Regions from separate parts of the Paenibacillus sp. FSL M7-0420 genome, predicted to be linked through region 1. Evidence: predicted binding sites of a transcription regulator. Region 1 holds the regulator's gene; the other holds the start of a gene.
What was found. The regulator LexA, encoded in region 1, represses DNA repair genes until DNA is damaged. The targets are predictions, from matches to a motif close to CGAACATATGTTCG.

Region 1 (3,418 bases):
TTAACCAGAAGAGAATCCTAGTGGCAGACATGGGAGCGGATGATGAAGAATACATATAAGATTATGCTTTCGCTGATGCTCATCCTGGCGTTGATAGGTCCGGTGGCTGGGGCGGAAGGAGTGGCTGTGCCAGCGGAGACCCAAGCTAGGCTTATGGAGCAATATGGGCTGGATGCGCCGGCTCTGCCGTTGTGGGATTGGAGCAGCATGGATGTCGGGGGCAGTGGTATTAGCAGTGGGATGCTCTTCGTGTACCGGATGATGTTGAATCCGCTGGGGGTCATGCTGCAAGAGATACTATATATTCTGTAGTAGAGGGGGAAAAGAATGAATTCGCGTTATGATACGCCAAGCCCTGCACGCAGAGTCCGCAGGAGATCGGGCGGTAAGTCGTTACTGGTCCTTATCCTTGTTCTGATTGTGATGGCGGTTACGAATCCGGGAAAGGAAGCATTCAGTGAATATTCTGTAAAGAATCTGGAGAATACGATTGATCAGGAAATAGGCGACGGAATTAGCAAAGTGGTGGCCCAGCCTGTAATTGAGTCTTTGACCGAGAGGGATAACTACATTTTGTTCTCAGTATTCAGTGTACCAGACCTTAAGAATACCAATTTTTTTACCCGGGATGGCGGGGCCACGAAGAAGTATATCGGATTGTTCAAAATCCTTTTTATTAAGCTGTAAATATGGTTTACATATTGTTCCATGACCCGGTATAATTGAATAGATTCGAGACGGAATCTTTAATATGGTTGTGGAACAAGGAGGAACGAAGTTGAATACGGCTTATAAAGTACTGTCCAGTGATGCTGATCTATTCGCTGCCGCACTGGCACAGGTACAGGTCTACGTCGTTCAGCTGGTTGATGGCAAACCGCATGTGATTGCTGATTATGCCGGACCTGTACAGAAATGGACACCGGAGTACATTGTGCTGGCCGGAATGACTTATAGACGCGATGAATTTGAATTCCGGGTACGATTGAACAAGAAGTAAGCAGATTCGCTGCCCACTACCTGCAGCTCTAACTAACATTACTGCCGAATCACACAATCTTTGGAGCCATTCTTGGCATCTCTTATACTATCCAAGTGTAAAAGAGGTGTAAAGATGAACCAAAGAGAACGTAACCGGATTCGCAGAGCCATTAATGTCCTGCTGACACAGCGGGCTGTCCTGCTGGAGAGACTGGAAGAAATCAATGAGAATCTGCGTAGAGTGCCTAGAGGTTCGCGGGCCAGAAGAGAGCTGCTGGCAGCCAGAGAATCGATCCGCGAGGCCATTCGTTTGAATACGGTGGCTATCCGTCTGTTGAGAAGTGTACTGTAGTCTGTATCCTCTCTAATTCATAGGAGTCACAGGAACCCTTGGGGCGCAATCTGGCGTCTCAAGGGTTTTTGCGACGTTCCTATTCCCGGATGGTGACACGGGTACCTATGGGAACGAGGGCGGCTAGAGCCAGAACATCTGCGTTATACATTCGAATACAGCCGTGTGAGACCATGTGGCCGATGGAGGATGGGTCATTGGTTCCGTGGATGCCGTAATGCGGCTTGGACAGTCCCATCCAGAAGGCACCGAACGGACCGCCCGGATTGGGCTGTTTGTTAATGATGGTGTATTCGCCTACAGGCGAGACGGTTAACATTTTGCCGATGCCGACAGGGAAGCCTCTGGTGACAACGTCATTATCCAGCAGGTACAGCATGCGCTGTGACAGATCGACGATAATTCGGTAATTGGGCATACAGATCAGCACTCCTTTGTAACAGGATATGTGCGGAGCTATGCAGCGGTTCGCAGAAAAAATGGCCAAAAAGCCGAATGCGAACAAATGTTTGTATACAGCTTTTTGGCCACTACACGAAGTAAAATGAACATAAAACAGGCTGCTTCGCATGGTGCGGAGCAGCCTGTTCTTAAGCGGGGAGTAGATTAGTGGATATCGCGGAATAATCCGATGACCCGGCCCAAAATTGTAACGCGGTTGAGGCGGAGAGGCTCGTACGCCGGATTCTCCGGCTGCAGCCTGATATGATCCCGTTCTTTGTAGAAGGTCTTGACAGTTGCTTCATCTTCTTCGGTCATCGCTACAACAATATCGCCGTTGTCGGCAGTCTGCTGCTGGCGCACGATGACATAATCCCCGTTCATAATTCCGGCATCCACCATACTGTCACCAAGGACAGATAGCATAAATACCTTGTTATCACCTACATAATGAGCAGGCAACGGGAAGTAATCCTCAATATTCTCTGTTGCTGTAATAGGAACACCAGCTGTAACCTTACCCACTACCGGGATGCGGGTAACGGTCTGGACGAATTGATGCACATTCTCTGAATCTTCCTGGCCGAGTAATTCAATGGCACGCGGTTTTGTTGGGTCACGCCGGATCAGGCCCTTCTTCTCAAGCCGGTCCAAGTGACCATGCACGGTGGAGCTGGAGGCCAGTCCGACAGCCTCGCCAATCTCGCGGACGGACGGAGGATAACCCTTGCTGCGGACTTCATTACGTATAAATTCCAGGATCGCCAGCTGACGACTAGAAATCTTTGACATCGGTATCAACCCCATATACTATGTTTGGGAAAATTATAACATAGAACTTCCGTTCGTACAAACATAAGTTCTAAAATGAGGAAAATAAGAGAACGGAAATAAAGAGAACAAATGTTCCGAAAAAACTATTGATCGAAACACATGTTCGTGTTATATTATTTTCGAAAGCAAGAACATGTGTTTGGAGGATGATAATCATGTTAAAGTATAGTACATACAACAGCATCTACAATAATGAGGATATCAAGGTGTCCGCTCCCGGTAATCCAACTGCTCATAGTAATGTAACCAAGATCAAGGACGCGATTCTTCATAGTGTCGCTGCGCTATCATCGCTATTCCGTCAGGTCAGCCTGATGAAGCTGGTTCTGGTGCTGATGCTTGTTATTTCGGGATTCACTGTGGTGGGGAATGTTTTTGCCGGTTCGGTTTCGTCGATGAAGCCGGATAAGCGGATTGTAGTCGAACGCGGGGATACCTTATGGAGTATTGCGTTAAGCAACAAGCCTGAGGACATGAAGACAGCCGTATATATAGAAGGAATAATGAAGAGTAATCATTTGGAGAACAGCGTCATTAAGGCCGGAGATATTCTCACTTTACCTGTATATTGAAGGAATGTGTCATGCTAATGATCGACTCAGAGAGCTTTCAGGGGGTAGACCTTGACAAGCTCTTTTTCTCATGGCAAAGTTAAAATGAATTTAGAGGGAGGGAAACGTATTGAATATTGACGAATTGGTCGCACGCATCAATGAATTGGCACGCAAAGCTAAGAACGGCGGCCTGAATGAAGAGGAACTGGCTGAACGAGCCAAGCTCCGCGAGATTTACCTGGGGAATATCCGCACT
Region 2 (3,418 bases), 140 kb from region 1:
GATTCCTGGATTGCCATTGTCATCATCAGCCGCGAGTTTGCTGTGACCGGCCTGCGCCAGGTGGCACTGCTGGAAGGGAAGGTAGTGGCTGCAAGCAAATGGGGAAAGGTAAAAACAGTGATTCAGATTGTTGCCATTTCCCTGCTGCTGCTTAACAATTTCCCGTTCCAGTTCGTCAGTATCCCTGTGGATGACATTGCGATCTGGGCGGCAGCCATCATTACCATTTACTCTGGCATTGATTATTTCGTGAAGAACAAGGATCTGCTGGATTTGAACAAAGCCTGAGACGCCCAGAACAGGCTGAACCTTGCAGGATACCTACAATCAGGAGGAGAACGTCAGCTATGAAAGCAGAGATTATTGCCGTTGGAACAGAACTTTTACTTGGACAAATCGTGAACAGCAATGCCCAGTTTCTTTCAGTCGAGCTGGCTGCATTAGGCATTGACGTTTATTTTCAGACCGTTGTGGGAGATAACAAAAGCCGCCTTCTGGAAGCGATCCGGATTGCTCAGAGCCGGGCGGATGTTATATTGTTCACGGGCGGGATTGGCCCGACCGAGGATGACCTGACCAAGGATGCGCTGGCTGCGGCGCTTGGCCGGACCCTGCATATCGACCAGCTGGCCATGGATCATGTGCAGCGCTTCTTCGATGACCGCAAGATTGTAATGACTGAGAATAACCGCAAGCAGGCGCTTGTCATTGAAGGGACGACTCCTCTGTCCAATGATGCCGGCCTTGCGGTAGGGATTGCTTTTGCAGAAGAAGACAAATATTATATCGTGCTGCCCGGCCCGCCCCGGGAGATGAAGCCGATGTTCACGGATAAGGCCAAGCCATGGCTTCAGCAGCATGCTCTTACTGGTGAAATGCCGCTCTACTCGAAGATGCTGAAGTTCGCCGGGATTGGCGAGTCGCTGCTGGAGGACAAGCTGATTGAGCTGATCCGCAGCCAGAGCGATCCAACGATTGCCCCGTATGCCAAGGAAGGCGAAGTGACCGTGCGCATCTCCACCAAGGCGCCGTCCGAGCGGGAAGCTATGGTCAAGCTCGATGCTCTCGAGAAGACGATTGCTGACATTCTGCCGGAGCATCTGTATGCCAACATCGATGTGCCGCTGGAGCAGCTCATTGTGGACTGGATGGCGGATGCGGGACTCACGCTGAGTGCTGCCGAGAGCTGTACGGGCGGTCTGCTGATGGAGAGTATTACGAATATTCCGGGCAGCGCCTCCATGTTTGCCGGGGGGATCGTGTGTTATTCCAATGATATTAAGAAGAAACTGCTGAATGTGCCTTCCGCCATGCTTGAAGGTCCGGATGCCCCGGGAGCGGTGAGCCGCGAGGTTGCGGAGGTGCTGGCTGAGCAGGTGCGTATGATTGGTGACACGGACTTCGGCTTATCGGTTACCGGTGTAGCCGGACCGGGATATTCTGAGCGCAAGCCGGTGGGTCTTGTGTTCGTAGGACTGGCTGAGCGGGGCTGCAAGACAGAGGTATATGAGCTGAATCTGAAGGGCACCCGTGACAACATCCGCCTGCGCACCGTCAAGGCGCTGCTGTACCGATTGTGGCGCCGCCTGGAAGAACGCAAGGTTGCCACTCCGCTGGAAGGCTCGGCCTTGCAATAACTGTACGTGCCGGTATATAATTCATGTATACGGAAGAACCGTGGCTTGAGCGATCATGCTGCGGTTTTTTGTTTTATATTAGGTATAACAAATTATCCTATGGCTGTTCCTGTTAACGTAAGAAGCGGAAGAGAAGCACCTGCTGAGTTTTGCATCCGGAAGGAGGCCTGCATCTTACAATAAAAGGGAGTATTATCCCTGGGAGCAAAAAAAACGAATGTATGTTCTAAAAAAGACTTGGCAAGCCCTTCAAAACACGTTATTATAATACTATAAACAGTGAAGGAAGTGGTCTGATTGTCAGATCGTCGTGCAGCGCTTGATATGGCGCTTCGTCAAATAGAAAAACAATTCGGTAAAGGTTCGGTAATGAAACTGGGAGAATCCACTCACATGAAAGTGGAAGTTGTACCTAGCGGATCTTTGGCACTTGATATTGCACTAGGTATTGGCGGACTTCCCAAAGGACGTATTATTGAAGTATATGGACCGGAATCTTCCGGTAAGACGACGGTTGCACTTCATGCGATCGCCGAAGTACAGAAGCAGGGCGGACAAGCTGCCTTCATCGATGCTGAGCATGCGCTTGATCCCAAGTATGCCAAGGCGCTTGGCGTTAACATTGATGAGCTGCTGCTGTCCCAGCCTGATACGGGTGAACAGGCCCTGGAAATCGCTGAAGCACTTGTACGCAGCGGAGCAGTAGACATCATTGTAGTTGACTCTGTAGCAGCACTGGTACCTAAGGCGGAAATTGAAGGCGACATGGGTGATTCCCACGTAGGCTTGCAGGCCCGTCTGATGTCTCAGGCCTTGCGGAAGCTGTCAGGCGCCATTAACAAATCCAACACCATTGCGATCTTCATTAACCAGCTTCGTGAGAAGATTGGCGTAATGTTCGGTAACCCAGAGACCACTCCGGGTGGACGCGCTCTGAAATTCTACTCCTCCGTCCGTCTGGATGTGCGCCGGGTAGAGAGTATCAAGATGGGTAACGATGTTGTGGGTAACCGTACGAAGATCAAGGTTGTGAAGAACAAGGTAGCGCCTCCGTTCAAGCAAGCGGATGTAGATATCATGTACGGCGAAGGAATCTCCAGAGAGGGAAGCCTTGTGGATATCGGTACGGAGATGGATATTGTCAACAAGAGCGGTGCCTGGTATTCCTATGAAGGCGAACGTCTGGGTCAAGGACGGGAGAATTCCAAGCAGTTCCTGAAGGAACATCAGGATATTGCTCTGCTGATCGAGAACAAGATCCGTGAGGCAAGTAATCTGACAACTCTGGTAGCGGCACCATCTGAAGCAGATGTGGTTGCGGAGCAAGAGGAAGAAGAGAAATTGCTGCTTGAGATCGAGTAATTAAGTACTCCTCTACTTCTAATTGAATAATGAAGTCATGATGGATAGGCGCCCTGTGGAGGATATTACAGGGTGCCTTTTCGCAAATATTTCAGCTTAAGCAGGTGATCGGCAGGATGGTTATACAATTGGATGAGGAATTCGAAGAACAGGATGAGCAGCAGGTGCTGGCGGATTTCCCGGCAGATCAAGAGCTGGTAATTACAAAGGTAGAGCGGCTTAAGAAGTCTAATTATCGTTATCTAATCCATTTCGGAGACTACAACATGACTGTTCATGAAGATGTCATGATTAAATACCGGATGATTACCGGGAGTACTTTTGTAAAAGCAGATCTGGAGGATATTGTTGCCGCAGACGAGCGCCAGCGGGCGTATGTGGAGGGGCTTAGGTATCTGGAGCGCAAGCCCAGAACCGCA

Region 2: a site for LexA is predicted at 1,852-1,865, ahead of recA (recombinase RecA). Genes of this name have one in related genera too.

What each region holds. Positions count from the first base shown of each region.
Region 1 is NZ_JBBOCJ010000001.1:3,930,732-3,934,149, reverse strand. Features, by position in the region: gene MKX51_RS16670 (hypothetical protein) at 43-312, shown strand; gene MKX51_RS16665 (hypothetical protein) at 328-687, shown strand; gene MKX51_RS16660 (hypothetical protein) at 779-1,000, shown strand; gene MKX51_RS16655 (hypothetical protein) at 1,115-1,333, shown strand; gene MKX51_RS16650 (L,D-transpeptidase) at 1,413-1,751, opposite strand; gene lexA (transcriptional repressor LexA) at 1,940-2,566, opposite strand; gene MKX51_RS16640 (LysM peptidoglycan-binding domain-containing protein) at 2,764-3,180, shown strand; gene MKX51_RS16635 (DUF896 domain-containing protein) at 3,290-3,418, shown strand, end outside.
Region 2 is NZ_JBBOCJ010000001.1:4,071,835-4,075,252, reverse strand. Features, by position in the region: gene pgsA (CDP-diacylglycerol--glycerol-3-phosphate 3-phosphatidyltransferase) at 1-288, shown strand, start outside; gene MKX51_RS17275 (competence/damage-inducible protein A) at 348-1,637, shown strand; gene recA (recombinase RecA) at 1,935-2,999, shown strand; gene MKX51_RS17265 (regulatory protein RecX) at 3,116-3,418, shown strand, end outside.